Regions from separate parts of the Lysinibacillus sp. JNUCC-52 genome, predicted to be linked through region 3. Evidence: predicted binding sites of a transcription regulator. Region 3 holds the regulator's gene; each other region holds the start of a gene.
The links. Region 3 encodes LexA, which represses DNA repair genes until DNA is damaged. Its sites were predicted from a motif close to CGAACATATGTTCG; they were not measured.
Positions count from the first base shown of each region.

Region 1: the regulator LexA is predicted to act here: its motif matches at 3,768-3,781, upstream of ruvA (Holliday junction branch migration protein RuvA).
Region 2: the regulator LexA is predicted to act here: its motif matches at 2,583-2,596, upstream of JNUCC52_RS20045 (ImmA/IrrE family metallo-endopeptidase).
Region 4: the regulator LexA is predicted to act here: its motif matches at 5,337-5,350, upstream of parE (DNA topoisomerase IV subunit B).

Region 1 is NZ_CP065546.1:4,177,950-4,186,367, reverse strand. It holds gene tgt (tRNA guanosine(34) transglycosylase Tgt) at 1-907, opposite strand, end outside; gene queA (tRNA preQ1(34) S-adenosylmethionine ribosyltransferase-isomerase QueA) at 1,017-2,063, opposite strand; gene ruvB (Holliday junction branch migration DNA helicase RuvB) at 2,082-3,086, opposite strand; gene ruvA (Holliday junction branch migration protein RuvA) at 3,105-3,725, opposite strand; gene JNUCC52_RS20695 (phosphotransferase) at 3,838-4,635, opposite strand; gene JNUCC52_RS20690 (LysM peptidoglycan-binding domain-containing protein) at 4,706-5,782, opposite strand; gene JNUCC52_RS20685 (transcription repressor NadR) at 5,925-6,458, shown strand; gene JNUCC52_RS20680 (thiol-disulfide oxidoreductase DCC family protein) at 6,664-7,053, opposite strand; gene pheA (prephenate dehydratase) at 7,074-7,952, opposite strand; gene JNUCC52_RS20670 (ACT domain-containing protein) at 8,322-8,418, opposite strand, start outside.
Region 2 is NZ_CP065546.1:4,053,877-4,062,294, reverse strand. It holds gene JNUCC52_RS20070 (DnaA ATPase domain-containing protein) at 1-219, opposite strand, end outside; gene JNUCC52_RS20065 (DnaD domain protein) at 131-889, opposite strand; gene JNUCC52_RS20060 (ORF6N domain-containing protein) at 964-1,665, opposite strand; gene JNUCC52_RS20055 (helix-turn-helix domain-containing protein) at 1,703-1,951, opposite strand; gene JNUCC52_RS20050 (helix-turn-helix domain-containing protein) at 2,104-2,502, shown strand; gene JNUCC52_RS20045 (ImmA/IrrE family metallo-endopeptidase) at 2,613-3,116, shown strand; gene JNUCC52_RS20040 (SH3 domain-containing protein) at 3,649-5,151, opposite strand; gene JNUCC52_RS20025 (TetR/AcrR family transcriptional regulator) at 6,996-7,625, opposite strand; partial or broken gene JNUCC52_RS20020 (GNAT family N-acetyltransferase) at 7,950-8,158, opposite strand.
Region 3 is NZ_CP065546.1:1,402,857-1,411,274, reverse strand. It holds gene pilM (type IV pilus biogenesis protein PilM) at 1-711, shown strand, start outside; gene JNUCC52_RS07385 (PilN domain-containing protein) at 711-1,304, shown strand; gene JNUCC52_RS07380 (potassium transporter) at 1,301-2,011, shown strand; gene JNUCC52_RS07375 (prepilin peptidase) at 2,070-2,822, shown strand; gene JNUCC52_RS07370 (gamma-glutamyl-gamma-aminobutyrate hydrolase family protein) at 2,835-3,557, shown strand; gene lexA (transcriptional repressor LexA) at 3,595-4,212, opposite strand; gene yneA (cell division suppressor protein YneA) at 4,388-4,702, shown strand; gene JNUCC52_RS07355 (YneB family resolvase-like protein) at 4,699-5,364, shown strand; gene JNUCC52_RS07350 (GNAT family N-acetyltransferase) at 5,438-5,953, opposite strand; gene JNUCC52_RS07345 (DUF896 domain-containing protein) at 6,139-6,372, shown strand; gene tkt (transketolase) at 6,591-8,418, shown strand, end outside.
Region 4 is NZ_CP065546.1:444,903-453,320, forward strand. It holds gene JNUCC52_RS02400 (alpha/beta fold hydrolase) at 1-524, opposite strand, end outside; gene parC (DNA topoisomerase IV subunit A) at 915-3,344, opposite strand; gene parE (DNA topoisomerase IV subunit B) at 3,341-5,317, opposite strand; gene plsY (glycerol-3-phosphate 1-O-acyltransferase PlsY) at 5,972-6,574, shown strand; gene JNUCC52_RS02420 (HesB/YadR/YfhF family protein) at 6,593-6,883, shown strand; gene JNUCC52_RS02425 (spore germination protein) at 7,021-8,418, shown strand, end outside.

The DNA of each region.
Region 1 (8,418 bases), 1.9 Mb from region 3:
GACCGAAATCACGTGCATATTTTGCATTTTTCACGACTAAACGGCCTTCAGACGTCATTAATGTTCCATTACGTGCAATTCGAGTTGGTAGTACACAGTCAAACATATCAATTCCTCGAATAGCGCCGTCAATAAGAGAATCTGGAGATCCAACTCCCATTAAATAACGTGGCTTATTAGTTGGCATTAACGGTGTCGTAAACTCTAACACTCGGTTCATCACATCTTTAGGTTCGCCCACTGATAAGCCTCCTATTGCATAACCAGGAAAATCAAGCTCTACTAGCGCTTCCGCAGAGCGACGACGTAATTCCTCGAATTCCCCACCTTGAATAATACCGAATAAGCCTTGATCTTCTGGACGAGCATGCGCTTCCTTGCATCGCTTTGCCCAACGTGTCGTTCTATCTACTGATTTCAGCATATAGTCATATGTCGCTGGGTAAGGTGGACATTCATCAAATGCCATCATAATATCTGAACCTAAATCATTTTGAATTTCCATTGCCTTTTCTGGACTTAAAAACAGCTTATCTCCATTTAAATGATTACGGAAATGGACACCTTCTTCTTCAATTTTACGGAATTGGCTCAATGAAAACACTTGGAAGCCACCTGAATCCGTTAAAATTGGGCGATCCCAGTTCATAAATTTATGCAAGCCACCTGCTTCTTTGACAATATCATTACCTGGACGAAGCCATAAATGGTACGTATTTGAAAGAATAATGCCCGCATTCATTTCTTTTAATTCCTCAGGAGACATCGTTTTAACCGTCGCTTGAGTCCCCACAGGCATAAATGCTGGTGTTTCAAAAGAGCCATGTGGTGTGTGCACAATACCTAGTCGTGCTCCTGTTTGCTTACATGTATGAAGTAGTTCATACCGAATTGCTGGTTGTGTCATAAAATAATAAATCCTCTCTTATCTAAAGTAAAAACAGTACTCCGATTTTTTGATTCTTCTCATAGAAGAATCCATGTTAACATTCAACTGCCTAAATGTTTATAAAACATTATTTACGAATTGTACTCGGACGTATAAACATTGCGTCTCCAAAGCTAAAGAAGCGATATTTTTCTTCTACCGCTTGATTATATGCGCTTAAAATCGTATCCTTTGTCGCAAGTGTACTAACGAGCATTACTAATGTCGATTTCGGTAAATGGAAGTTTGTAATTAACCCATCTACTACCGTAAATTTATAGCCTGGATAAATAAAGATAGATGTCCAACCTTGCTCTGCACGTACTTCTCCATACTTAGAGCCGATTGTTTCGAGCGTACGAGTAGATGTCGTACCAACAGCTATCACATTACCACCATTTGCTTTCACTCGGTTGATTGTAGCAGCTGCTTCTTCTGTTACACTATAAAATTCAGCATGCATTTCATGATTTTCTATAGAGTCCACACTCACTGGACGGAATGTGCCAAGACCAACATGTAGCGTTATAAAAACAATTTCCACACCTTTTGCACGAACTTGTTCTAATAGTTCCTGCGTAAAATGAAGACCTGCTGTTGGGGCTGCTGCCGAGCCACGCTCTTTCGCATATACAGTTTGATAACGTTCACTGTCATCTAGTTTTTCGCGAATATAAGGAGGCAATGGCATTTCTCCAAGTTGCTCTAAAATTTCATAAAAAATACCGTCGTATTTAAATACAAACATGCGGCCACCATGATCTAGTTCAGCTGTACAAGTAGCCGTTAGTAAACCGTCTCCAAATGTTACAACTGTCCCCACTTTAACACGCTTTGCTGGCTTTACAAGTGTTTCCCATTCATCAGTACCTGCTGTTTGCTTTAATAGCAATACTTCGATATGTGCGCCAGTTTCCTCTTTCACACCCATTAAACGTGCTGGTAATACTCTTGTATCATTTAAAACAAGACAGTCTCCAGCATGAAGCTCTTCTAATATATGAGCAAAATGCTGATGCTCAACTTTTTCTGAACCTGGTGTCACGACCATTAAACGACTTGCCGTACGATCGACAAGTGGCGTTTGTGCGATGAGCTCCTCTGGTAATTCAAAATCAAAATCTTCTACACGCATTAAAAAAACTTCCTTCTTTTATGATTGTTGTGGATAATCATATCCAAAATGTTCGTAAGCAAGATGCGTTGCAACACGTCCACGCGGTGTACGTTGAATAAAGCCTATTTGCATTAAATAAGGCTCGTACACATCTTCTATCGTCACTCGTTCTTCACCTATGGAGGCAGCAAGTGTATCTAAGCCTACTGGGCCACCACGGAAGCGCTCAATCATATTGGTCACAAGTTTATGGTCAATATGGTCAAGCCCTCTAGGGTCAACCTGTAAAAGTTCTAGCGCTTGCTTGGCAAGGTCCTCCGTTATCATACCATCTCCAAGCACTTGTGCATAATCTCGCACTCGTTTAAGTAAACGGTTTGCGATACGAGGTGTACCACGAGAGCGCCTTGCCATTTCACCTGCGGCTATTTGTTCTATATTGACGTCAAATAAATGTGCGCTCCTAACTACAATTTCAGCTAGTGATATATCATCGTAAAATTCAAGACGAAGCAAGACACCGAATCGATCTCGGAGTGGCGCTGACAACGCCCCCGCTCTTGTAGTTGCTCCCACAAGTGTAAAGGGTGGCAAATCTAGACGGACAGAACGTGCTTCAGGGCCTTTTCCAACAACGATGTCTAAACAAAAGTCCTCCATTGCAGGATATAGTACCTCTTCAATGGCACGAGGAAGACGATGAATTTCATCAATAAATAAAACATCTCCTGGTTCCAGTGAGCTTAAAATCGCGGCTAAATCTCCTGGACGTTCAATGGCAGGACCACTCGTCATACGAACATTAACATTCATTTCATTTGCAATAATCGCGGCTAATGTCGTCTTTCCCAATCCAGGAGGACCATATAATAGTACATGATCCAAACTTTCCTGCCGAAGCTTCGCCGCTTCAATGAAAATTTGTAAGTTCTCTTTAACCTTATGCTGCCCAATATATTGAGCTAATCGTTGCGGTCTTAAAGATAATTCAAATTGTTCATCATAACTGCCTGCTTCACTTGCTATCATGCGCTCTGACATGTACGTGCCCCCCTTTCATTATTTTAACTTTAGTAGAAGCTGTAATGCCTGTTTCATATAGGCATCTGTTGTTTCCAGCTTGTCATTATCTTCAAGAAGCGGTCGGATTTTATCAAGTTCTTTTTCCGAATAGCCAAGCGCCATTAATGCTAGAATGGCTTCTTCGAGTTCATGCTTATACGGATTAACGCCAAATAACGGTAATTCATCCTCAGTGCTAGGCAACTCAATTGAGTCCATTAATGAACCAAGTTTGCCTTTTAAATCTAGAATCATTTGGCGTGCTGTCTTTTTGCCCACACCAGGAAATTTCACTAAAAATGCTTCGTCTTCTCGTTCGATGGCACTGATGACTTGTTGTGGGTTGCCAGTCGCTAAAATCGCAAGCGCACCTTTTGGTCCAATGCCTGATACTAAAATTAATTTACGGAACAGCTCTCGTTGATCTAAATTCGGAAAGCCATATAGCATTTGTGCATCTTCTCGAACATGTAGATGTACATAAATTTGTTGTTCGACAGCGGACGCACGAAATGCAAATGGATTAGGTGTATTCAACTGCCAGCCAATCCCTTGTTGCTCAAGCACAATATACTCAGGCGTAATACGCACTACTTGTCCTTTTAAATAATCATACATGTAAAATCCCTCACATTCATCGTCTTCGATTATAGCATATAGCGAACGAATGCTCGACTATATAAATGGCGATAGTACCGTTCACATGCAAAAATGACCGCCTCGGGGACGGTCATTTCTTCATCACTCTATCAATATCGTACCACAGTTTTGGCCAGTATGTTAGGGCTCGCTTCGTAAACGGTATTAAATAATCTAAAAATACTAGCTGTTGTTCTAATGGCAAATCTACAGCAAAAAGCCACTCTCTCAATAACTCATTTGGAAACTTTAAACGATGTAACTTTCTCATATCTAATCGTTGGAGGTCTGGTAATTCGTTTAAAATACTATCAATATTATAATCTACTGCTGGCAATACACGATGCAGCCATAATATATATTCATCATCGGCTTCACCAAGATGAGCAAGATCAAAATCGATTAAACGTAATTCTCCATCTGAACACCATAAGAAATTATGATGTACAACATCACCATGTAGCAACGTAAGATCTTTTTCTGGCACATTTTCTTGTTCCATTAACTGCAAAGCCTTTTCACTAAAATGAATGATTTGATCCACTTCTTCTCTCGTTAAAAATGTTCTGAATTCATTTCGTCTACTTTTAAAACGGATATGACGCATTTGCCATTTTAATAGCTGTGAGAAGGTATACAGACCTGGCACTCGTTGCCACGCAATTTTTTGATTTGTATCATGTAACGTATTTAATAGCTTTAAAGATTGTTCTCTATCTTTTTTATGTGCGAAATTCGCACTGTGGCTTCCCTCTTGCCACATTTGAACGATAAGTTGCTCATCATCACTTTTTACTAAAGGCAGGACGAGGGAGGGCTCTATTCGCCCAAGTTGGCGATGAATGACCCTCACCTTATCTGCTATTTCTAACTGCTTTGCTCGTTTCACAAAATAATGATTGGATCGATATTTATACTTCCAAATATTCGGCTTTACTTCCTCAACAATGTACGCTTTTTTACCATCGATAAGGCGTCATCCCGCCTGGGAAAAAGTTCGGTGAAACCCATGGTCCAGTTGAAGGACATGGTGGCGGGCATGGCGGTGGGCAGTGACCATGGTCATATTGCCAATTCGGCATCATTACTGGTTGTGAACCACATCCACAGGATTGGCCCATTCCATGTTGTGCACCGCATCCGCAAGTTTGACCCATTCCGTGCTGTGCGCCACATCCGCAAGTTTGACCCATTCCGTGTTGTGCGCCACAACCACAAGTTTGACCCATCGGCATCATTGGCATCTGCTCAAATTGAGGCTGCATTTGTGGCTCATTAAAGAATGGTGATGAGCTCGATTCTAAGAAATTCGCACCTTCTACATATGTTGGCATTGGCTGTTGCGGCATAGCATATGGCATTTGTTGCTGTGGCATTGCATATGCATCTATTTGTGGATGCATTGGCATATGCCACCACATTTGATGATGCATTGGCTGATGGCAGCTAGAACAATGAGGTACCATTGGCATATGTGGTACCATATGAACTGGCGGTGGTGCTGGTGCTGGTGCTGGCGGTGGTGGTGGCGGCGGTGCTGGTTGTGCTACTGGTGGTGGTGGGGGTGCTGGTTGTTGCACTTGCGGCATTACTAATTGTTGATTCCAGCTAAGTTCTACTGGCTGAGGCACCCACATCGGTTGCTGTTGTTGTGGCATCGGCATTGGCATTGGAAACGGTATTGGAATCATCTGTGGTTCTGGCATAGGCATCGGTGCTGGTGGTTGAATAACAATAGGTGGTGGCACTGGCATCGGTCTTTGCACCTCTTTTTTAACACTTTCCTTAGGCTTTGTTTGAGTTGGCATCTCTTTATGCATTTGTGTTTCCTTATGTGTTTCTTTTTGTGTTTCCTTATGTGTTCCTTTATGTGGTTCCATGTTTATTTTTTCAGGCAAAATAATTTCCATGCCCGGAACAATATAATCAGGGTTGGCAAGATGAGCATTGAGTCGTTTTAAATCCTCAAACGAAATACCGTACTCTTTCGCAATCTTCCACAATGTATCTCCCTTTTGAACAATATGAATACGCAATTTTTTCCTCCCTTCCTCTCTACGTATCATATGTTCAATGTTTCATTTGGATACAAAAAATTACGCATGGTGGAAATGCTTCATGGTACACTAATGCTTAAGGAATAACTATTCCTTTATTACATGGCAGAGGTGATCTTTTATGAAAAAAATGTTAGGCGAGGAACGCCGACTGCAACTTTTAGAACTGTTAAAAAAAAGCAACACACCGATAACTGGGACAGACTTCGCTAAATTTGCAAATGTTTCTAGACAAGTCATCGTAAATGATATGACATTATTAAAGGCTAGAAATGAACCTATTATTGCAACAAGCCAAGGTTATATTTATATGCACCAAGAGCAGCTCAGTCAAACTGTTGAACGGACAATCCCATGTTTCCACACACCCGAAGATGCCAAAGACGAATTGTTAACAATTGTAGATTGTGGTGGAACGGTTAAAAATGTCATTGTAGAGCATCCGATTTACGGAGAGCTTACCGCTTCGATTATGGTCTCGAATCGTCATGAAGTTGAAAAATTCGTACAACGTGTAAATGACACTCAGGCAAACTATTTATCTGCGCTTACAGGTGGCACTCATCTTCATGTTATTACAGCACCTTCTGTTGATATTTTAGATTTAATTGAGCAATCCTTGCAAAAGAAGGGATACCTTGTCTCAGATCAATAAACAATGATGATGGATAGGGTATATATCACTTTCTATAACATAAAAATCCACTTAGCATTCGGCGAGCACGATGTAAGCCGCAACCCTCGCTTATGATATGCGTGGCTTGTTGCGTCTTACATCGTGTGGTCCCGACTGGCTTCCGTGGATTTTTACTTGGACAGTAATAAAATTTTCAAAATTGTTTGAGTGCCTGACACCATATTTAAAGAAAACGTTGTCGTTGTGAAGGTGTTGGTAATAGGCATGCTTCCTTTTGACCGAAAAGATGATAACGGTTTTTGGCAAATAATTTATATGCCGTATTTCTTATACATTGAGGTATCACAATAAACGCGTAGCACGCTGGCCATAAGCCATCTAAACGGCGACAAATTTTAAGTGCTGCTGTTGATTCAAAATAAATAGTACCTTGTTCAATGTAAATTACACTATCTATATTTGCAGGGACGTTGTATTGTGCAAGTAGTGCTTGCCCAACTTCACTTTGAATGGAGGCAAACTTGAAAAAAGCAGCTTGATCGCGTTTAATAATAAATTGCACACTGCTATTACAGAAATTACAAATACCATCGAACAATATAATACCACCCATTTTCGCACCCCCTAAATCTTTTAGCCTTCGTCTGATGTTAAATACGTAAAGTATGTACCAAGCGATTTCACTTTGCAGCCAAGTGCCGCTAGCTCCTCCATAGCACCTCGCATCATTGGTTCTTTTTCATCAGCTAAAACATCAATCATAAAGAAATAATCACCAAGACCTGTTTTTAATGGGCGTGATTCAATTTTACTTAAATTCAATTGTCGCCACGCAAAAACGGAAAGAACTTGGTGTAATGCCCCTGATCGATCTGTCGGTAACGTAATCATAAAGGTTGTTTTAGCTTGCCCATCTGATAATTCCTGGGGTAATCGTTTATTTTGCTTAGATAACACAAAGAAACGAGTATGATTAAAATGAAAATCATGAATATTATCTTGCACGATTTCTAGTCCGTATTTTGCAGCAGCGGCTGCATTACCTACTGCTGCAATGCAATCATCAGGATTTTCTGATACAAATTTAGCTGCAGCAGCTGTTGATGTTGTTTGATGTAACGGCACATCACTAAAGCGATAAAATAAATATTTATGACATTGCGCTAAAGCATGCGGATGTGAATATACCCCTTTGATGGATTCCCAATTATTCTTTTGCGCCTTATTAACCATTAAATGTTGTTGAATTTTCAATTGTAGCTCACCTGTTACATAAAGCGTTGCCTCATGGAATAAATAATCGAGCGTCAATGGTACTGAGCCTTCTAAAGCATTTTCTAATGGTACAACCGCTAAATCAACCTTGCCCTCTGCTACTGCCTCAATACATTCAGGTATCGTTGTACACGGGACAAGCAAATCAGTTGGGAAGATAGATTTTGTCGCTAAGTATGTAAATGATGCTTCAGGTCCTAAATATGCAATTCGTTTCTCCCACTGTCGCTCTGTCATCGAAATGACCTCCTTCTTTAACTCTTAGTATATGAAACATTTATAATGTTTGGAAAACTCTTTATAAAAAGAAAAGGCTATGTAATACAGCCTCCCTCTAAAATGAGTAATTGTGATAGTAGATACTGCTTTTGCTAGCAGGTTCAACACTATTGCTTATAGCTTAATGCAGTTTTATACACTATGCTCGGGTATTTTAAAAAATTTCGCAGTATTTCTGCAGGATCGCGACTTTAGCGAAACCTCACAGAAGCTATTTTTCAGCTTCAGAGAGGCTTGCTCATCGCATGCGGAAAGGGAGCGAAATTTTGTATCAACATCTACCAGCATTAACTAATAAAAGGCAAAGGGGCCTTTTTTAATAGCCCCTTACAATGCACCAGAACTTATTACCTCTGCAGATTCAACAAAATCTAAACGTTTTAGCTGCTGTATTAAGTCATCAAGTTCAGAAGTCATACTCGTC
Region 2 (8,418 bases), 2.0 Mb from region 3:
TATCCTGCTGCATTCACAGACGACATAATAATCTTGCTCAACTTCCACACCTAGAATATAGTAACCATTCTTTTTACGGATTAAGTAACTGCCAGTATCTTTACACTTTGGACAGTTGTAGTTGGGTTCTTCAATCGCTACAGTAGTTTCCGAATACAGTTGGCTTCGTGCTTGTAGCTCCTCCATTACTGCTGCCATTCTGTCGCCCGATTTTTGCATCTATTTTCACCTGCCAATCTGCATATGTTTTTACACCAAGCTCTTTACGCCAGTTATCTAAAATTGAAAGAATGTACTTAAAGCTTTGTGCACTATGAGTACCAGCGTATATTGCTTCTTGAATTAGTAATGGGTCATAAAACTTTAGTGCTTCATTAATATTGTTGCAATCCGCTAATGTTGCGATACGAACATTGCTTTCGAATAGTTTTTTAATAAAATTAAAATTTGGATTAAAGTGGAAACTAGACGACTGACTGCAATTGTTTCTTTTATTATTCAATGTATTATTAAAAACTGTATTATTCTCCTGACTGTTTATATCTATAAGGGTATCAACACTTTCGACCATACCCCCTAGTCGTTTCCAACCATACCCTCTAGTCGTTTTGATAATACGTCGGTCAATTACTTTTGTGCCAGGTTTATAGATTAGGTCAACTGTCACATAGCCCTTATCTTTTAGACTTGAAATTAACTTTGATATTCGCCCTTTACTAAGACTAAAGAATGTTGCTAAATATTCGTTCGATGCCCAACACCCTTGTTCACCGTCTAAGCTCTCGATTTCTACAAGAAGGAATTTTTCTGACCAGCCCAAGTCGTTGGCTAGCCAAATCTCTTTCGGTATCCAAACACCCTTAAATCCTCGGTTGTGTGTTTCGCGCATGCCTCTTCCCTCCTCCAGAATAACAATCAATACTTGTCGTTTTCTAATGTCCATGTTCATCTCACAAACGACAGCTAAGATATTTTTAGAGGAACCCAAGACCGAATGTAATTAAGTACACTTTGCAAATCTTGCCTACGAATATCTTTATAACTAGCTACCGCAAAACGATTCTTAATTTCACGATGCAATTCTCGAAATAATTTCGATTGGATTGTTGTATTAACTTCAATCTCATAAACTTTTATGGCAACTTCTTTTTGTACAGCGCGTTGTTCACCAGAAGTTAATGTTATTTGTTCATCCACTTTTTCGTTAATCATTGAAAGTTCCTTTCTTATTTCATACTGTTCTTGTTTAATTGCTTGAGTATTTTCTACTAAATCAGCTGTTGTACGAAGGACGGTCACAAGTGCTTGATTTTTAGTTAACGGAACTACATCTTCATTAACCATGTAGTATTCGTCTACTAAAATTTCGTAGGCGTCCCAAGCTTCCTCTGTATTAAGAAATTTTGCATGAAGCCACGCTCCTTTTTCAGTCCATAGGTATAACACTCTAGCTATACTGGAAATTTGTAATTGTTGCTGCGCTTTTCGGAAATACAATAATTCCTCACCCTCTAATTTGATATAGTGTTTATATTCCTTAAATCGATCTTTATTTTGTGAAAAGTTCTTAGAAATATGGTCACTGTTTGTTCCATAACGTTCGGCAATTTGTGCTGTCGTTAGTACGCGACGATTTTTATATAAGATAATTTGTAATAATTTCATGTCCATATAACCTCCCTAATAAAAAATGTATGTTGTATCATATCGCTACATAAATACATTTTATACAGTTATTTTGTAACGAATCGTTACTTTCGTCATCAAAAAAAAGAACCCAATCAAAATCTAGTACTACCGCAATAGATTTAGCAACATTTACAGAAGGCCTGCGTTTACCTTGTTCAATCATGGTATAATATGCTCGTTTAATTCCAGATGCTTTAGCGACCTCATCATGAGTCAGTTTATTTTCTAAACGTCTTGTCTTTAACCAAGTTCGATTTTCCAATTATTGACCACCTTTCAATAGCTTAATTATAATATAGTATCACTTCGTTACTTAGTCAACATTAATTGTATCATTTCGTTACATTTTTATTTTTCATTGGATTAGTAACAAATTGTTACATATAATTATATTTAGAAACGCGAGGTGAAATTATGCTAGGTGTACGCTTGAAATATCTACGAAAATCAAATAACAAAACACAACAAGATATAGCAGACATTCTAGGCATTACTAGACCAGCTTATACTGCTTATGAACAAGGTAAGAGAAATCCCGATTATGAAATTTTAGAAAAAATTGCGGACTACTACAATGTGTCTATAGATTATCTTTTAGGAAGAACAGATAATAAAGGAGCTTTACATACCCAAGCTGGCATCTCTGATAATGAATACAACAATCTAAGTTCATATCAAAAAGAGGTAATTGATTTCTTTTTAACTAGAGAAGATTTATTTTTTAAAAACCAGCCAGAAAATTTATTAGATGCGCTAGAACATTTTGAAGTTTTCTATGAAGTTTTGAAACGTCAACAAGAAAACAAAAAGTAAAAAAACACAATAATTTGTAACATTTCCAAACATTATAAAAATTCGCCTTTTCTTTGGTGAATTTTTTTGTTACCATAAACAGAACATACGTTTGATAAAAGAGGGATATTATGAATTTTATTTATACTCATCTAGAAGATTATATTCGTGAATTATATACAAGTATTGATGTAACAACACCTAAACAACTAAATCCAGGATTAATCGCCTCACGCCTTGGTTTTACACTATACTTTTTACCTTACGATTCTACCAATACAGGAAATGTAATTTTTATTGATTCTAGATTGTCTGAACAAAGGCAGTGGCAGGATTTCGGACATGAATTGTGTCATGCCATGGTACACTCTGGTAATCAAGCAAAATCTATTCCACTTTTTAGAGAGTATCAAGAATGGAAAGCAAATAGTTTTGCTCTCCAAGCCTGTGTACCCACTTTTATGCTAAATAAGCTTAAACTACCTGTAAATGAGGAAAAAGCAATTATTACAATTCAAGCGTTCTTTAATGTAGATTACGATTTTGCGAAGAAAAGATTATATCACTATCTTAATAATCATTATTTTGATGGTCATAAACTTACCGAAGGGAGTCATTATTGTGAGGTACGTTAAGAAGATGAATTGAAAAAATTTTAAACTAATTGTAGATGATGCTGGAGTAGAGCTTGAGAATGAGATGAATATATTTTTCTTTTTTTAAAAATTAGGAAACCTTATTGCCCCGATTTAATAAGTCCATGGTGGGATTGCTTTATGGAAAGGAATCTTGATTTATCTCGGATACGTTTCCATGATTTACGATCTACTTCAGCAACTTTATTCATTCAGGCTAGTGAACATCCTAATATGAAGATAGTAAAACTACTCTCAGCACCTATTTCGGGTTGAAGAACCTCTGAGGATAAACATTGAAATAAATCATACAACAATCTGTGGGCTTGTGCTTAAAATTACACACAAGTCCTTTTATTATGCTTTCTAAATCACTCCAGTAGCTTCAGAAAAGGACTTTGTAAATCCAATCAGGTAATCTGTGTCAATGAATTTAGTGATGAAAGGCTCAAGGAGTGTCAAGAAAGGATTTATTAAATATAGAAAAAGAAAGATGACTTTTATAGTCACCTTTGCAGTTGAAACTAGCTATTTAGTTATTGAATATTTGTTCGTAACGGTGGAAGAATGCCACTGTGTGCGCTCTTGCTAAAGAATCATCTGGTTTAAACTCTTCATTTGTTTTAGTAGTTGTTAAACCATTATCACGAAGAAATTTAATAGCTTCTGACTGAGATATAGTCTTACCATAATGCATTGAAGCTAAGATACGAGCAAAGTTACCCCGTGTAATATCCTTACCTGCAATGGCTTGTTTAGAAGCAGTGTTTGCACCTAGAACTGGTAGAGCGTATTTTGTAGCCAGTTGGTAATTTACGTCTCCGTACCATGAAGTTTTAGCTACCGTTAAAGCTAGTTCTGTTGGTTTGAAGTAACGTAATAGGATCGATAACATTTGGTTTTCCGTTAAGTTCGTGTACGGTTTTAGTAAGCTTTCGTACTTACCTGTTGATGGGTTTTTCACGTTCGGGTATCCACTGATAATACCGATGTTGACTGCCCACTTAAAATCCTCAGCCCAGTATTGGTTGGCATTGTAATCAGCAAACTTTGATACATCAACGTTTCCCGTTGTTGGCGGTGTTACTGGAGGTGTTGGCGTTGGTGTAGAAGCTGAGTAGTTTAAATAACTTGATGCTACATACCCCTCTGTCCCATCACTTCTTTTCACAGGATACCAAACAAAATGGTTTTTCTTCGTTGATACTTTTTCATATTCAAAAGGACCCGTAATGGTAACAATTTCACCTTCACGTAAAGTACCCAAAGAAGGACTATCCGTAGTAGGTCTTGTCCTAAATGTTACATTCGTTTTTGCACTAACTTTTTGATTTGATTTAAAATAATACTTAGATTTTGTCAATGGTAAATCAAAATCATAGTTCATCGTTGAAAATTTCATATTCTCTTTGCTGTTAGAGTCATATTGAAAATGTTCACGTGAAAAAGGCAGCTCTGTTAAGTCTATTAATTCCATTTTATTAATAATTCCAAGAATTCTTTCTTGATAGGCATTGGTATTTCTTTCACCAGTTGCTTGCACAATTGGACTATTTACTGGCTTAGTACCGTTATACGCCATGATAGCGAAGTACCAATGTTCCAGGACATCTCTTTCCCCACCGTTGATGCGAGGTAAATCCTTTCGCTTAAACATAGCATCTAGCGTCGCTACACCAGCTTGAATATTATAGACAATATCGTTTTTTAGTCTATCTTGATTGTAGCCTGCTTGATTTGTAATTTGCATAATGCCAATTCCATTATCAGCTGTCACAATCACTTCACCATTCTTATCAAAATGACGCCAATTTCCACTTTCACCTTCCGCTATCGCCTTCACAATTTCAGGAGGAACATCATAACTCAGTGCAGTTTCGGTTAACAAACAGTTCATTGTGGAGTAATCAGGGTTTACTTTCGATGCCGCATCATACTTACATGTATTTGCAAGATTATTAGCTAATACATTTTTATCTATGTTTATTGATAGAGAGAAGGCACCAATGGCAATAACACTAATCAATGGTTTCAATATCTTCTTCATGTGAGGATTATTACACTTCCTTTCCTATTTTTTAAAGTTAAAAGATTCAAATATATGGTATCATAATCCCAATATTTGAGAAAGGTTAATAGTCAATGTTTCTTTTACTTAACATGATTGATGGGATGCCTTCTTCAATAAGAAAATTATTTTTAGAGATAAAAAAAGTCTAATACCCCGCACTTTTACCGAGGAATTAGACTGATAAACTTAATAATCGCCCTGTGGAATAACTAGACAATACTACAGGAGATATGCTCATTCGTAAGGGAGCACCTGAAGGTTGGAAGGTCGGTGTTAAGAGTGGAGCCGGATTTTACGGAAAATTGTTTGGACACCAAACAAAGAACCCATCGTCATAGCGATTATGTCCCGCCATGATTCGGAGGATGCTAAGTTTGATGATGCACTAATTTGGTATTCCCTTAAAAACTTGCAAGCAGCATCCAGGGGTGTTCCCATTCTACAAAACCATCGTGGGGTATATAATATATGAAGCATAAAATCGGTTATCCTTTTTAACTCAGAGCATCGGTTTATTTAGTGCCTTTTCTTTTAAGTAAACGTAGCGTCAATTGATTACCTTTTCCAAGAATGTTATTCCACAAAATGGCCCTTTAATGAAAACGAGCGCTGATTCTTATTACATAAGGTACTGCACCCAATTGTTCAATACCTTATTGAAGATAAAGTACCCGTTAGCTTAATAAACATCTGTTAGTCTTCATCAAAAAAAGTTGCAGTGGATAAATTTAATAGTGGTGCTACTATTATTGCTAAACCTAAACTTAATTCACAACTTACAATATAAAGCATTTTTTCATTATATTTATATCTTATTGACAATTATTTACAAAAGTGATATTTTTGTATAAAGGAGGTAATTATGTGGGATATTTATTTGGATTCATTTTTTTATTAATAGGTATTTGGCAGATAATAATAACCTGGCGAACATTCACAGTTCTCAAGAAAGACGGAGATAAAAGTACTTCTCCTTTTATTATGCTAGGCCTTTGGAATAGTTTAGTATTTGCCATAATTTTCATTGCTGTTTCACTCGGATGTTTCTTCATCAATTTTTAAAAATTACTATTTAAAATTGTTTTCGTTTGTTCATTACTTTACAAAGAATGTGATAAGACAATCTCGTTTTTCAATCGTCTTAAGCAGTATATTAAGTATCGAACCAATACAAATCCAAACAAAGCATAAATGAGTGATTCTATAAAATACCTCCAAACTCCCATTATGTAATATTTCACCTTAAATTCTTATTCACACTTCAATCCTCCGTTAAGAAAAATTATAATGAAGCACATCTTTCGAATTTTTGACTTCTCAAATTTTAACAATATATTCCCTTAATTTATATATGTATTTTTTTCCTTATTGTACTAACCTGCACCATTAGTTAAAGTGTAATTCTTCACAATCTGCCCTATATGTTAACATAAATATCCAAATCTTATAAAAGTGGTGTTCCATTATATGGCCCTTTAATAAAAACGAACGCTGATTCTTGTTACAGAATCGCGCCCGATTGTTGAGAATCGAGATAGTGATTTGTACCTTCATTTTTCTATACAAAGCACCGTTTACTTTGAGTGCAATTTTACTCAATCTATTAAGGACACTCAAAAAAACTATCTAAAGAAGTTTTTTATAGCATCCATGCGTATTTTAGATTCACATACTTCGCAACGGAAAATCTTATTCGTTCTTTCCTTGAATAATCTATATCTTAGTGAATCCTCATACACTCTGAATTTTTGTCTACAACTACTACAAACTATCTCATAGAAAAACATAGTTCTCCTCCTGCTGACACATTACTTTTTAGTTGATCTCTCAAAGTTTGCAACCAGTTCGTTAGTATATTCCTGCACATCAAACTGGGAATTTCTCATTAATTCAATGGTAAATCCGTCAATAGCATTTCTTATTGTTAATGCCATAACCCTTGCCGATAGTTTGGTGAATTCTCGGAAAATTCCTTCTTGCATTCCGAGTGTGAGAATATTTTCAATTGGAAGTAATACAGTTTCATCATGCTCTTTTGCAAACCGAAGTTTCCCGTCAGCAGTTCTCAAATTCGAACCTATTTCTATAATAGCGAAAACATGTTGTTGATTTTCATATATGAATTTAAGATTGGTTTCAATATAAACTCGAAGCATTTCTTTAGGCGATTTTTGAGCTTCTATAAGGGGAACAGTATAGGCTTGCCAAGCCATATAATATTCAATAGCTATTTGCTCCAATAATTCCTCTTTATTTGCAAAGTGATATGAAATAACCCCCTTACTGATTTTTGCACGTTTTGCAATTTGACCTAAAGAGGCTTGAGAATAACCAAGTTCTGCGATTGTTTCTATTGCATATTCAACAATTTGAGTTCTACGGGCTTTTTCAATAAATGATAATTCTTTTTGGTTAGTTAGTTTATTTTTTTTACTCATGTTTTTATTTTAGTACACTCGTACAAAAAAATCAAAAAATGCTGTAGATTCTCTTAATATTTTTTGAATCCCTTTACCACAAAACTTTCACTTTAGTTAATGTGTAATTCTTTAAAACCAGAAACCCATTATATATAAATAATGACTTCCTTTCGTCTGCAATCTGGCCCTATTACTGAAAAAGGCACAATTCATCTTCATGAATTGCGCACTTTAAAAGAAAAAAGGGCCTTTTCTAATTCAAAGAAAGCGCCCGTGAATGAAATAACTGTAAAGCTTATGAAGCTTTTTTAAAAGTAAAGGTGAGATGATGTAATTCTATTACTACAAATCGGAGGATAACATTCCATATACAAACATACCTATTCGTTCACACAATTTTTGTGAAGCTGTATTCCGTGCATCAAGATTGGCTTGTATACGATGTACATTAATTCACTAAATAATTTATTAACCAAAGTACTAACCGCTTCTGTTGCCAAACCTTTTCCAGCTACTTCATTAGAAAAACCATAACCAATCTCTACAGTGTCTTAGTCCTGATATTCTTCACAAATCAGCTTTTTCATTTTATAGATTATTGAAATCATTTGATGAAATCACGAATGTAACTTGCCTTCAATGTTCAGCTTATTATATGGAACAATATCTTTTGTGATCGAAGTATTAAAATCACCTTTATTATTTCTTTTAGGCGCAATCATCTTTCATAGATTCCCATCGTTCAGGTATTGACGAACTTCAAATATAATTCCATATGTAGTAGCTAGCTAATCTTTATAACCAGACTATC
Region 3 (8,418 bases):
CATCCGCATGATGTGGAGTCAAAAGAGTTAAAAAGCTACGCGGAAATGGAGCTTGGGCAAACGATTCATTTACCATTTCACGAGCCCCTTATAGATGTGTATGATCCAACACCGAATGATGGACAAGCGATGTTATTTGCGGCTCCATCAGAAGAAGTAAATAAAACGATTGGCTTGTTGCTCGATGTTTCGCTAGAACCGCAAGCTGCCGATATTCGAGCATTGTGTAATATTCGTCTATTAGAGCATATGAATTTACTTGAAATGGACAGAACTTATTTAATAGCCGATTGGTCGATAAACGAATTGTCGATTAGCATTTATTCGTACGGGCAACTAGAGTTTTTACGCTATCAATCGTTTGAGACAAACTTAGCAAAATGGCAACCAAAAGAACAGGAAGAGTTTAGCTACTCATTTCATTTAATCGATGATCAAGACAATTATCAATTAACACTAACGGATCAAATTCTTGAAATTGATCGTATTATGAACTTTTTTAAATTCTCGTTACATAAAGGTGAGAAAAGTGTAGATGATATTTTCCTTTTAGGCGATAATCCTTTATTGCCTACGATTACTGAGTTTTTAAGTAATAATTTTACGATGCCAATTACTGTGTTAAATGATGACATGGTGCAAAAATCATTCCCTCAATTTTCAGAGAAGTTTGCGAGTCTCATAGGGCTGGCTTTGAAGGAGGTGCACTGATGGTACCTGAAATAAACCTCTTACCGAATTTAGAAAAACAGAAATCAGCCCCAATACTGTTATATATAGTCATTATTGTACTCGTTAGTATCGTTTTAGCATTCATGATAATTCAATACTTTCAGGCGAGAGGCGAGGTAGCGACATTAAATGCACAGGAAATAGAGTTGACGTCACAGCAAGAGCAGCTACAAATCGAATTAGATGGTTTACGAAATATGAACGCAGGCTCGCTTGAGCAATCGGTGCAATTTGTTCATCATGTCTCTTATCCTGTGACACCTTTAATTGATGAGACGCAAGCGTTGTTGCCAGAACAGACATATTTACGCAATTATAAATTTGGTGAAACAACTATAGAAATTACCGCAGATTTTGAAACGATGTCAGCTATTTCAAACTATCTTGATAAACTAAACGTAAGCCCTTATTTCACGGATATTCAAGTTGGAACAATTGAAAATTTTGAGTTATCGATTGGAGAGCAAAACGAAAGTAATTCGAAAGATAAATATCAGGAAATACCGCGTTATTCGGTAACCATCACGTTGGCAATTGATTTTATTTATTTGGCTGGAGGTAGAGAATCATGACAAGCAGCAAAAACTCAGCGATTCTTCTGCTTACCGCATTAGTCGCAGCACTGTTATTTGCACTCTATTACTATCTATTAACACCTAAATTGGAAGAGGTAGAGGCGAAGGATCGAGACGTTCGTGCACTGCAACAAGAAATTGCAACAATCCAGGAGCAAATTACGGCATTAGATACGGTACAGCAATCACAGGGTGCTAGTGTGCTATCTTTGCGTAAAAAGGTACCTCAAACCCGTGCCATTGAAGGAGTCATCCGAAATATCGAAGAAATAGAGGCAGTAACAGGAACACGGGTTGAAGCTGTAGAATTTAATAATTATGATTCCCTCGTGATGGACTCTTCGATTATTGACCCAAACTCGCCAGCAAATGAGGAGCAAGCGGTCACAGCACAACAACCTACTGAAAATAGCGAGCAAGCAGATAGTGAAGAAGGGGATAATGCATTACCAACCTCTACTATTGCTAAAGAATCATTACCAGCAGAGTTGAAGCTAGTGACATTTAGTATTGATGTCATCGCTATTGATACGAAGACAATGCTTGAATTTTTAAAGGAAATTGAAAAAATTGAACGTGTGATGAAGATCGACACATTGGATATTACCTTAACTGGGGAAGAGGTTGTATTTGAGGAGGATGCAGATTCATCCATTAAAGCTACCGTTCAGGTAACAACCTTCTATTATGAGGGTGAACAATGATGTAATGGCGCGCATACTCCAACGTATGGGCGCTATGTTAGTTTAGGAGGCAATAAAAATGGAAATGGCTTATACAATACTAGTATTCGTATTTGGACTAGTTTTTGGATCATTTTTTAATGTTGTAGGCTTACGTGTGCCGCTAAAGGAGTCAATTGTTAAGCCGCCATCGCATTGTACAAGCTGTCAAAGACAACTAACCGCAATTGATTTAGTGCCCGTTTTGTCTTATGTTTTTTTAGCAGGTAAATGTCGGAGTTGTGGGCAAAAAATTTCCTGGATTTATCCGCTAATGGAGTTGCTCACAGGCGTATTATTTGCCTTTTCATATTGGCAACTGGGCTTTAGTGAGGAGTTTGTCGTAGCGATAGTATTCATTTCATTATTAGTAATCCTTGTTGTTTCGGATATAGCGTATATGCTTATTCCTGATAAAGTGCTTTTGTTTTTTTTACCTTTATTAGCTATTGGGCGAGTGTTATCGCCTGTAACACCTTGGTGGGATAGTATCGTAGGTGCCGTTGTTGGCTTTGGCATATTATATTGTATTGCTGTTGTATCACGCGGTGGTATGGGTGGTGGCGATATTAAATTATTCTTTTTACTTGGACTTGTACTTGGTACAATAAATACATTATTGACATTATTTGTAGCAGCGGTAATTGGTATGGTTGTCGGCATCTTCGTGCTTAAAGTACGACAACAAGGGCGAAAAACGCCGATTCCATTTGGACCATCCATTGCTTTAGCGGCAGTTATCGTGTATTTCTATGGGGATGTCATTATTAATTGGTATGTAGGATTATGGTAAGGGGGTATATGGATGAAACCGATTATTGGTATTACAGCATTTGCAGAGGATGATTTATCGTCAAGATTGAATATAGCCTATAGCAAAAGTGTTTTTGAAGCTGGTGGCATTCCGCTTATTATTCCACTTGGGGTAGAGGAGGATGTAGCACAAATTTTATCGCTAACAGATGGCTTATTATTATCTGGTGGGCATGATGTTCATCCATTTGAATTTGGCGCTGAGCCATTACCGAAGCTCGGACAAATACATCCAGAACGTGACAAGGTCGAGCTTGCTTTAATTCATGCAGCCTTTACGAGGAAAATGCCGATTTTGGGGATTTGCCGTGGCATGCAAATACTTAATGTTGCGCTAGGTGGAACTTTGTACCAAGATATTGATAGCGAATATCATAGTAGTAAGCTGTTAAAACATACGCAACAAGCAGCTCGCGGTGTAGCAACACATTATGTGCAGATAACACCTGATACGTTGTTACAATCAATTATCGAGGAAGAAAAAATTGCTGTGAATTCTTTTCATCATCAAGCTGTAAATGTATTAGCAGAAAAGCTAATCGTTGCAGCAAAATCGAGCGATGGTCTAATCGAAGCGTTCGTTCATGAAGAATACCCGTTTTGTTTAGCAGTACAGTGGCATCCTGAAGAACAAGCAATTGTAGGCGATTTAGCTGCACAGAAGCTTTTTGCCGCCTTCACTAGTGAGAGCTTAAAATATAAAAGAGAAGCGTGAGTGCTTCTCTTTTTTGTTTGCTAAGTATGAGAATGCCTTAATGTACACGGCGATATAAGCCGACAACTTGTCCTAAAATTGAAACTTGGTCTACAATTATTGGTTCCATTGTAGCGTTTTCTGGTTGTAAGCGGAAATGATTTCTTTCCTTAAAGAAGCGTTTAACGGTTGCCTCATCCTCTTCTGTCATTGCGACAACAATATCACCGTTATCAGCTGTTGCTTTTTGCTTAACGATGACTAAATCTCCATCGAAAATGCCCGCCTCGATCATCGATTCACCCATAATTTCTAACATAAATAGCTGATCTTCACTAGTACCGTAAATATCAGGTAAAGGGAAATATTCGTCGATATTTTCGATGGCTGTAATCGGTGATCCAGCTGTCACTTTACCAACAAGCGGTACGTGGATGACGCTTTGCTTTTGAATCGAATCTTCTGGCTCTAAAATTTCAATGGCACGTGGCTTAGTAGGGTCTCGTCGAATAAAGCCCTTTTGTTCTAAACGAGCTAAATGTCCATGAACCGTTGAACTTGATGCAAGTCCAACTGCCTCACCAATTTCACGTACAGATGGCGGATAACCTTTTGCACGTACTTCTTCTTTGATAAACGCTAGTATATCCTCTTGTCTTTTCGAAACTTTTTTCATGATTGCTCACCTCTTTTTTTATATCATTCTTCTTACTATCTTCTTACTAAATAGTATAGCAGAATGCGAACACTTATGCAAACATAGGTTCGAAAAGTGTTTGACAAAAACGTCTGTTCGCTTTATCATAAGAACATACATTCCGAACAAACATTCTAAAAAGGGGTTATGATGAATGAATTGGTTTAAAAAAAATACACATATTTCAATTTTATTAGGCGCATTTTTACTTTTTGCAGGTTATCTTGTGATAACTGATCCTGGAGACATTACTTACACAGAAATTAATATCGAACATGGCGATAGCTTATGGTCGTTAGCAGAGCAATACCGTGGTAAAATGGGTACGGATGACTGGATAAAACTTGTGAAAGCCGAGAACGAATTACATAGCGTGAAAATAGTTGCAGGAAAATCACTCGTTATCCCAGTAGTGGGTGACAATAAGATACCCACCAATTCAATTGAAATTGCGAGAAGTGAAAGATGATGAATAAACAAAAAACGGCAGTTATTTACTGCCGTGTGAGTACCGAAAAAGAGACACAAAGTTCTTCATTGGAGCGACAACAAGAGGAATTACTGCGGTATGCTAAAGAACAAAGCTACGATGTGAAAAATGTTTTTTTGGATAAGCATAGTGGGTATGATGTTGAGCGCGAAGGATTGCTTGAAATGCTCGATTTTATTAAAGAAAAAGAAATAGATGCATTATTTGTGCAGGATGAAACACGTTTAGGGCGTGGTAATGCACGAATGGCTGTACTTCATTTATTGCAAAAAACTGAAACAGATGTTTTTTCCATGCGTGATGCAGGGCCAGTACAATTAAATGAGATGGATACGATGTTGCTCGAAATTTTAGCGATTGTTGAGGAATATCAACGTAAAATCCATAATGCGAAAATTCGTCGTGGCATGCGCCGTGCAGTAGAAAATGGCTATCGTCCTGAAAACAACCTTTCCAATCGCGGCAATCCGAATGGTCAGGAGCGTAAGGAAGTGCCGATAGAAGAAATTGTGAAGCTTCGCAATCGGGGCTTTACTTATGAGGAAATTGCTACGACACTTAGAGGTCTTGGCTTCGATGTAAGTAAAGCAACCGTACATAGGCGATATCAAGAATATCAAGAAAGGTTAGCGGGCAATTAATTTGCACTGCTAGTCTTTTTTTATGGGTAAAAACGCTCCTGAATAAGATAGATAGTATGAATTAATTTTCCATTTAAGCTAGCCATTCATCTTGTAAAATAGCGTAATAGTATTCATCCCACCAATCGTCACCATACGGAATACATTTTTTAAAGTATCCTTCACGGCGCATACCGATTTTCTCCATCACACGGTAGGAGGCAATATTTTCGGGCTGGCATGTTGCAATAATTCTATGAAGCTTCATTTTGGTAAACCCGTAATCCAATAGGGCGTGCGCTGCTTCTGAAGCATAGCCTTGACGATAAAAGGCAGGATTCAACACCCAACCAATTTCATATGTATGTTCGCCAAAGTAGGGATGGAAAACTAGATGACCAATGACTTGTTGCTGATCAAGTAAAACAATAGCAAAATGTTGTGCTTGCTCTCCGCTATTATCAGTTATAAACTTTTGTACCTGCTCTTCAGAGAGAACACCTTCAGGCATGTAGTGCATTACCGTTTTATCGGACATATAGCTATAAACCGCTGGTAAATCATGTGATTCAAATTTGCGGATATGTAATCGCTTAGTTGTAATGTTCACCTTATTTCCCTCCAGTAAATTGTATATTTTTTTCCTTGTATAATTAGTTATACACGACTAACATCTGGAAGTCATGTAAATTATGGCTAAGAAGTGTTTTTAAGGGTTGGTATAACTGCATTTTAAGGGAAACCATGCTATACTTTGCATACTGAAGTAATAAAGGTATTGAAAGGTGTGTAACAATGTTATCAAAAGAAAAAATTAACCGAATTAATGAATTAGCAGCAAAAGCGAAAGCAGGCAATTTAACTGAGGAAGAGGCGAAAGAGCGCACTTCTCTTCGCAAAGAATATTTAGATACATTTAGAGCGTCAATGCGTGATACGATTGAAAATGTTAAAATTGTTGATGAAGAAGGTAATGACGTTACACCTGAAAAGGTAAAACAAGCGAAAAAAAATAAATTCTTAAATTAATATGTCACATTTAATCGAGCGCTAGAAAAGTCAATTTTCTATTGTTATAGCTAGATAATATTCGTTGTTCGTTCTTACATTTTTAATTGCAAGTTACAGAATGATGATAAAGTATGACATAAATCTTAAATAGTATAACAAAAGCATTGTTTTCTAAGACAATGTTGACTAAACTGTAGTAGAACAATATATAGGACGAGAAAGGATGTCACAACATAATGACTCAACATGCGGATCAACTAGCGATTAATGCTATCCGAACATTGTCAATTGATGCAATTGAAAAAGCAAATTCAGGTCACCCAGGCTTACCGATGGGGGCAGCGCCAATGGCTTACACGCTTTGGACAAAACAACTTCGCCACAATCCAGCTAATCCAAAGTGGTATAACCGCGATCGTTTCGTACTTTCAGCAGGTCACGGCTCTATGCTTTTATATAGCCTACTTCACCTTGGAGGTTACGGCCTTCCAATGGAAGAAATTCAAAACTTCCGTCAATGGGATTCATTAACTCCAGGACATCCAGAATACGGTCATACTGTTGGAGTAGAGGCAACTACAGGTCCTCTTGGACAAGGTATTGCTATGTCGGTTGGTATGGCAATGGCAGAGCGTCATTTAGCAGCTACTTATAATAAACAAGGACATGATATTGTCGATCACTATACATTTGCACTTTGTGGCGATGGTGACTTAATGGAAGGTGTTGCAGCTGAAGCCATTTCATTAGCTGGTCACTTAAAACTTGAGAAATTGATCGTCTTATACGATTCAAACGATATTTCATTAGATGGTGATTTAGAAAAATCATTCTCTGAAAACGTACAAAAACGCTTTGAGTCATATGGCTGGAACTATTTAAAGGTTGCTGATGGCACAGAAGTAGATGCTGTGAACAAAGCAATCGAGGAAGCGAAAAAATCTACTGGCAAGCCAACACTGATTGAAGTGAAAACAGTAATCGGTTTCGGTTCACCAAACAAATCAGGTAAATCTGATTCTCACGGTGCGCCACTAGGTACTGATGAAGTTGTATTAACAAAAGCAGCATACGAATGGGCACATGAGCCATTCCAAATCCCTGCTGAAGTATACGATACGTTCAATGCAGCCGCTGAAGTGCAAGGGGCACAATCAGAAGCAGCATGGAATACGAAATTTGAAGCATACAAAGCGGAGTTCCCTGAATTAGCAGCTCAATTCGAAAATGCAATGAATGGTAAGCTACCAGAAGACTTTGCAGCAGAATTACCAGTATATGAAGCAGGTAAATCTGTAGCAACACGTTCATCTTCAGGTGATGCAATTAATGCGATTGCAAAGAAAACACCATCGTTCTTCGGTGGTTCAGCAGACCTTGCAGGCTCAAACAAAACAACGATGAAAGGCGCAGGCGATTTCTCAGCAGACGATTATGCTGGTCGCAATATTTGGTTCGGTGTGCGTGAATTTGCAATGGGCGCAGCAATGAACGGTATGGCACTTCACGGTGGTCTAAACGTCTTTGGCGGAACATTCTTCGTATTCTCAGATTACGTTCGTCCAGCTGTTCGTCTTTCTGCATTAATGGGTCTTCCTGTAACATATGTATTCACACATGACTCAATTGCTGTAGGGGAAGATGGTCCGACGCATGAACCAATCGAACATTTAGCTTCATTACGTGCAATGCCAAATCTTTCTGTAGTACGCCCTGCAGATGCGAATGAATCTGCAGTTGCATGGGAGCTTGCTGTATCTTCTGAAAACACACCAACTGTATTAGTATTATCTCGTCAAAACTTACCAGTGCTTGACGCGTCAATCGAAACAGTTCGTGAAGGTGTTACAAAAGGAGCTTACACTGTATCACCTGCTTCTAAAGAAGTGGCAGATGCCATTTTAATTGCTACAGGTTCAGAGGTTTCACTTGCAATTGAAGCACAAAAAGCATTAAAAGCTGACGGTATGGACGTAGCAGTTGTGTCAATGCCATCAATGGATCGCTTCGAAAAACAAGATGCAGCATATAAAGAATCCGTTCTTCCAAAAGCTGTCACTAAAC
Region 4 (8,418 bases), 960 kb from region 3:
ACAGGATGTTTTATATATTGAGAAGGTAAACCGATATCTAACGCTACAATCACTTTCACTTCTTTCGGATATTTCTGCGCCCAATAGATAGCTTCGATTCCTGAAATAGAGTGTGGTACTAATATATAAGGGGGCTTATTGCCGCTTTTAATTAGTGCTTCCCTCGTTTGTTCAACTATTACATCGATATCTCGATCGTCGTTAAATACATCACTATACCCATATCCTGCTCTTTCCACAACGGCAATTTTATTTTCTTTAGAGAAATGACGATACAAGCTTTTTAATTCATACATAGGTGCTGCTACTGCTGAGCCAGCCATAAATACAAATGTCTCTCCGTCTTGACCTTCAGAATAAATATTTATCTTCTTCCCGTTAAAATCGATTAGTTTACCTGTATTATTCTCTAATAACGATGTCTCTTTATTCTCTTTGAACTTATGGAAGCTAAATACAGAGCCGATAAGCACAATCAATATTGTGAAGAAGCTTATCAAAAACCACTTTATCATTTTTTTCATTTTCTACTTACCCCTTTCAATTATTAATACAAGGTTAAAGTAGAAAAATATAATTCTTATAAACTTTTGATAATTTTTTAGAAGTTAACAGCTACTGTACTAAAGTTTGTACACACATTAAAAAGTCACGAATGCTTTTAAATTAATGATTCGTGACTTTCCTAGGAGCACTCTATAACTGTTCGTTTAAATATATTTCTTCCCTTCCTCTACTTAACTTTAACATAAGTATCCAATTTTAGATTTATGTTTTTATTCAATTAATTTGACCGATTGTATAAAAAAGCTAGCAAATTAATTGTGCCTTATTTAACTGCAACACTTATTGAAAATACAGCCCTTATCAAATAAAACCCACGTTCTTTGAATGAACGTGGGCAAAGTAATTTGTTATTCCTCTTTTTTCTTTTTAACAACATGTGAAATGGCACCATCAGTCGCGATATCGACTTTAAAGGAACCATTTGAATGACGGTCAGCGCGCGTTAACCCTTTGACATCAATGATTTCTTGCACGCCCTTATCCGTTTCAACAACAACTTCCTCCTCATCACTAGCCTTGACAACCGCAACAATTCGATGTGGATTTGCTTTTAATTCTGTTAACACTTTTAAACCACGTTTTGCGCGACTCGCGATATCGACTTCGGCGACATTCATCTTCTTCACCGCGCCACGCTGTGTAACAATGACAACATACTCTGTGTCAGATGGTTTTAATATAGTAACACCAACTAATGCTTCCCCATCTTTCAATGTAATTCCCTTCACACCACCAGTTTTAACACCAGTAACAGGGAGCTCCTCAATTGGGAAGCGGATAGCATATGCAGTATCTGTAATTAATAACAATTCGGCATCGTCTGAAACAATATCCGCCAGTATCATTTCATCACCCGATTTCACATTCATCGTTTTAATCGGCTTCGAATAACGTGTAACTGCATAATCAGCTAATAGTGAACGTTTAATCTGTCCTTCTTTTGTAGCCGTTAATATATATGTGTTTGGCTGCTCAAACGTGTCAAAACCATAAACGGCAATAATGGTTTCGTCTTCGCCAGTTGGCACAATACTTGAAATATGCTGCCCAAGATCCTTCCAACGAATATCGGGCAATTCATGCACAGGCTGATAAATATAATTTCCACGATTTGTGAACAGCAATACATGATGCTGTGTATTTAACGTTGCCTCATACAATAAATAATCCGAATCCTTCATGGCAAAATCTTGCCCATTGGATGCTGCGTGAGAACGTGTAGATGTTCGCTTAATATAGCCATCTTTTGTCACTGTGACAACCACTTCTTCACTTGGAACTAGCACATCTAACGTAATTTTAATTTCTTCAATTTCTTGCTCAATTTTCGAACGACGTGGCTCAGAAAAACGTTTTTTAATATCGAGCAATTCTTGTTTAATGACACGAACAAGCTTCGCCTCACTGTGTAAAATACCTTCTAGCTTTGCAATTAATGCATTTAATTCATCTTGTTCATGACGAAGCTCTGTAATATCGGTATTTGTTAAACGGTATAATTGTAAGCTTACGATCGCTTCAGATTGAACTTCGGTAAAGTCATACTTCACCTGTAAATTTGTTTTCGCATCACGCTTATCATTCGATGATCGGATCGTCGCAATCACTTCATCTAAAATAGAAAGTGCTTTTATCAAACCATCAACAATATGTGAACGGTCTTTCGCCTTTTGCAAATCATAAATCGAGCGGTTTGTCACCACTTCCTTTTGATGGGCTATGTACGCATCAAGTAGCAGTGGTAAAGTCATCATCGTAGGACGACGATTATGGATAGCAATCATATTAAAATTGTAGGCTACTTGCAAGTCAGTAGTTTTAAATAAGTAATTTAAAATTCCTTGTCCTGGCACATCTTTTTTTAGCTCAACTACCACGCGTAATCCTGTACGATCAGATTCATCACGGATTTCAGCAATGCCTTCCAATCGTTTATCTACACGTTGTTCATCAATTTTCTTAACAAGATTTGCCTTATTAACATCATACGGTAATTCCGTAATAACGATTTGTTCTTTCCCGCCTTTTAACGGTTCAATAGTTGCTTGTGCACGGACAATAATTTTGCCACGCCCTGTTTCATAAGCTTTTTTAATGCCATCTACCCCTTGGATAATACCTCCTGTTGGGAAGTCAGGACCTTTAATAACCGTCATAAGCTCATCTACAGTTGAATTTGGTTGCTCTAAACGCATTAATACCGCATCTAACACCTCATTAAGCGCGTGAGGGGGAATATCCGTTGCATACCCAGCAGAAATCCCTGTCGAGCCATTTACAAGCAAATTTGGGAAACGAGACGGTAATACAGTTGGCTCCATATCCTGATCATCAAAGTTTGGTACAAACTCTACCGTTTTTTTGCCAATATCACGTAACATCTCAGCAGCAATTGCTGACAATCTTGCTTCTGTATAACGCATCGCAGCAGGTGGGTCACCATCAACAGAGCCGTTGTTACCATGCATTTCAATTAACATATGGCGAGCCTTCCAATCCTGACTCATGCGCACCATTGCTTCATATACCGAACTATCACCATGTGGATGATAGTTACCGATAACATTCCCGACCGTTTTTGCTGACTTACGGAAAGGTTTATCATTGGTATTCCCTTCCGTATACATTGCAAATAAAATACGGCGCTGTACAGGTTTAAGACCGTCACGTGCATCTGGCAACGCTCGGTCTTGAATTATATATTTACTATAGCGACCAAAACGGTCACCCATTACTTCTTCTAAAGGTAAATCTTGAAACTTTTCCGTACTACTCATGCTTGGTCCTCCTCTTGTTGGATGAATTCATTATCTAAAATATTTGAATCATCCTCCATACCGAAGTTTACATTTGCTTCGATCCATTTACGGCGTGGTTCTACCTTATCGCCCATTAACGTCGTTACACGGCGCTCTGCACGTGCTCCATCTTCAATTGTTACACGGATTAACGTACGTGTGTCAGGGTTCATCGTTGTATCCCACAGCTGGTCAGCATTCATCTCACCAAGACCTTTATAGCGTTGCAGCATATAGCCTTTTCCGACCTTTTTAATGGCACTTTGCAAATCATTTTCGGTCCAAGCATACTCAATAACTTCTTTTTTACCAGTACCTCTGGATACTTTATAAAGCGGTGGTAATGCGATAAATACTTTACCTGCCTCAATTAATGGGCGCATATAACGGTAGAAGAACGTTAATAGTAGCACTTGAATATGTGCACCATCTGTATCCGCATCGGTCATAATGACAACTTTATCGTAAGCCGAATCTTCGACTGAGAAATCGGCTCCTACACCCGCACCAATAGCATGTATAATCGTTGAAATCTCCTCGTTTTTCATAATATCTTGGAGCTTCGCTTTTTCTGTATTGATGACTTTACCTCGTAACGGTAAAATCGCTTGGAATGTACGATCTCGCCCTTGTTTAGCTGAACCACCCGCAGAGTCACCTTCGACCAGATATAATTCATTTTTTGCAGCATTACGAGATTGCGCAGGTGTTAGCTTTCCTGAAAGAATTGTACTACCTTTTTTGTTTTTCTTGCCGTTACGAGCATCCTCTCGCGCTTTACGCGCCGCTTCACGAACTTGTTGTGCACGAATCGCTTTTCGAACAAGGGAAGCTGATAGCTCAGCGTTCTCTTCTAATACATATAAAATCTGCTCAGAAACAACGCTATCGACCGCAGAACGAGCCTCACTCGTACCAAGCTTACCTTTCGTTTGACCTTCAAATTGTAATAAATGCTCAGGAATTCGAACAGAAATAATTGCCGCTAAACCTTCACGTATATCTGTCCCTTCCAGGTTTTTATCTTTATCTTTCAAAAGACCAATCTTACGTGCATATTCGTTGAACACTCGCGTTAAGGCAGATTTTGCTCCTGTTTCATGTGTGCCACCATCACGTGTACGGACGTTGTTAACAAACGATAAAATCGTCTCTGAATAGCCATCGTTAAATTGGAAGGCAAATTCAACCTCGATATCATCTTGTTCACCTTCTACATATTTCACAGGGTGAAGAACATCTTTTTCCTCATTCAAATACGCAACGAAAGCTTCAATGCCGTTTTCATAAAAGAAAACATCACCTTTGCCTTCCTCGCGTTGATCGATTAACTCAATTTTTAATCCTTTTAATAAAAATGCAGATTCACGTAAACGTTCTGCAAGCGTATCATAATTGAATTTCGTAACTGAAAAAATCGTGTCATCTGGTAGGAAATGCACAAGTGTTCCTGTTTGTTTTGTCTGACCAATTTCTTCAAGCGTTGTTGCAGGGTGTCCGCCATTTTCAAAACGTTGTTTATACTTTTTACCATCACGATGAATTGTTACTTCTAAAAACGTCGATAAAGCATTAACAACTGAAGAACCGACACCGTGTAAGCCACCACTTGTTTTATAGCCGCCTTGTCCAAATTTACCTCCTGCATGTAATACAGTGAAAATAATTTCAGGGGTAGGCTTACCCATTTTATGCATACCTGTTGGCATACCTCGTCCAAAATCTCGAACGCTTAAGCTCTGATCTTTATGAATCGTGACAATGATATGAGAACCAAAGCCAGCTAGTGCTTCATCCACCGCATTATCTACGATTTCATATACAAGGTGATGAAGTCCTCTGCCGTCTGTGGAACCGATATACATGCCGGGTCGCTTTCGAACCGCTTCTAATCCTTCTAATACTTGAATGGCGTCATCATTATAGACGCTTGGTGACTGTTTATTCGCCAAAAGATTCCCCTCCAAAAAACAAACGCATGTTCTGATTACGTTCTCATCCTAATAATAATAGCATTTCCTGTCAATAGCTAGTGACAGTTATATATATTTTTTTGTTTACGCTATGGCGTCTTGCCTTCTATGAATTTTGTTAAACGATCAGTGTTAGTCCGTTTTCGGATATAAATAACTACCACTACCTAAAGTTTACGGCACTAACCACTCTACAAAATCCACAACAGCGTCATAGGTGCTATCTTCATTCAGTCAGCAATAAACGCCAACTTAATGTCTTACACTCAGCTTTCCAAAAAAAAGGATTGCTAGGCGTTATCTGTTGAATGATGATTTTTTATAGCTTCACATAGAAATTAAAGATAGACTTCTATTCTACCAAAGGAATGTGTGATTGACAAAATTGCCATTTTACCTATATTTTAAGAAAGAGCTTAGGTATTGTAACGATAATAGTGTCGAACAACCTAACATAAGCTATTATAAGCTTGTGACTTTTGAAATCATGGTAATTAGTTTCCTTTTGTATTGAATTCAAGGCTCATGATGAAATCTCCTTCATAACATTGTAGATTAAAAAGAAAAAGTGTAAAATACTTGTTACAAACTATTAGTACCAAGTGTTATTATTTGGATGAAAGGAGTCCATCTATGTTAAACGGACTTATTATTTTATGTGCCTATCTCATCGGCTCTATACCTTCAGGGTTATGGATTGGCAAAATATTTTACAAAACAGATATTCGCGAGCATGGTAGTGGCAATTTGGGAGCTACCAATACTTTCCGTATATTAGGAAAAAAAGCAGGTTTAGTTGTAACAATCATGGATATTTTAAAGGGAACTGCTGCTGTGTTATTAGTGACACTACCAATCTTCTCTGATGTCACAATCCATGGATTGATTTTAGGTCTTGTTGCAGTTATTGGTCATATGTTCCCTATTTTTGCAAGTTTCCGTGGCGGAAAAGCTGTTGCCACATCAGCTGGCGTCCTACTAGGCTATTCTTGGCCACTATTCATTTTACTATTCATTGCATTTATCGTAACGTTAAAGCTTACGAAAATTGTTAGCCTAACATCGATGATTGCAGCACTTGTAGCTTTAATTTATTCGATTATTTATTATTTTGTGACAGGCGATTTTGCATTGGTGATATTAGTAGCATTTTTATTTATCTTTATTGTTTATCGTCACCGAGCTAATATTACGCGCATTAAAAATGGTACTGAACCAAAAGTAAAATGGCTTTAACTTGAAAGGAGTTCGCACATGAATATCGCACTGACAGATGAAGCTCTTCAATGGTTTAAAAATGAAATGGAAGTCGTAACAGGCGATACCATTCGCTTTTATGCAAGATATGGTGGTTCAAGCCCATTCCATGAAGGATTTTCTCTTGGGATGACTCGCGAAGAACCTCTTGAAATAGGTGTTCAAACAGTAATTGATGGTGTAACCTACTATATCGATGAGAAAGATTTATGGTTTTTTAACGATTATAACTTACACATTGACGTTGACAAACAACTTTACGAATTAAAATACGACTATTTAAAATAGAACAGTGATTCCTTTCATTTAACGGAAAGGAATTACTGTTTTTCATTTTGTGTAGAATCTTTAGTTTGTACGAATTGGTTTAGCTCTTCGTAAAATTGACCATCCTCTAACTAGTCAATCTATGAGGAGGAATCATAATGCCCGTTTCAGAAAACAACAATACCTCCCAACAGCAAAATCCTTCAACGAATTTACTGCACACTTCTCTTTCAGAAAATATTTTTACGATTAAAGAAGCTCTTGGTAATAGCAACGATGTAATTATTCGTGAAATTACACTAGACAAATTAAATAATCAATCAATCGCGTTAATTAACATTGATGGCATATCCGATAAAAATGTGATTACAGACTTTATATTAGAAGATTTGATGCTTGAAATTGACAATGGATTTAAGAATAAAGTAACCAACATAAACGACTATATAAAAAAGCAATGCTTAGCGGTAGGCGGTGCAAAGGATATTTTAGATTTCACCGCATTTTTTGCCTCCATCCTAAATGGTGAAACAGTCATTCTATTAGAGGGCCAATCGGTTGCGATTGCGACAGACACCAAAAGCGCAAAAGATAGAGCTGTCACTGAGCCACAAACAGAGTCCGTAATTAGAGGGCCAAGAGAGTCTTTTACTGAAACCTTGCGTACAAATACAGCACTCATCCGTCGAAAGATTAAAAGTCCTGACCTTTGGATAAAATCTCGAATTATTGGAGAGGTAACGCAAACAGACGTAGCTGTTATGTATATAAATGGCATTGCCAATGACAAAATTGTCCAAGAGGTGTTAGATCGTTTAGATAATATTGTCATTGATGGCGTATTAGAAACCGGCTATTTAGAGGATTTTATTCAAGACTCTAAATTCTCTTTATTTCCAATGATTTATAATACTGAGCGCCCAGATGTCGTTGCAGCAGAGTTGTTAGAAGGTAAAATAGCAATATTAGTGGATGGAACCCCCCTTGTACTAACCGTTCCAGTAATATTCACATCTTTTTTACAGGCTGCAGAAGATTATTACCAAAATTGGATTATTAGTTCATTAATTCGACTTTTACGTTTTTTTGGTATTTGTCTTGCATTAGTAATGCCTTCCCTATATGTAGCTATTACTACCTTTCATCAAGAAATGCTTCCAACGGCAATGCTTATTAGTATCGCTTCACAGCGAGAAGGTGTGCCCTTTCCCGCTGTAGTAGAAGCACTAATTATGGAGATTGCATTTGAAATTTTGCGTGAAGCAGGTCTTCGAATGCCTAGAACGATTGGTCCAGCAGTTTCCATTGTAGGGACATTAGTAATTGGTCAAGCAGCCGTGGAAGCGGGCATAGTATCAGCTGTAATGGTCATTATTGTTGCATTAACAGCCATTTGTAGCTTTCTTTTTCCTTCCTATGGCTTATCAAATACGATTCGTGTTCTACGTTTCCCATTGATGATTTTAGCCGCGATGTTTGGTTTATTTGGCGTTATGTTTGGCATTATGATGATTATTCTTCACTTATGTAGTTTACGTTCATTTGGCGTTCCGTAT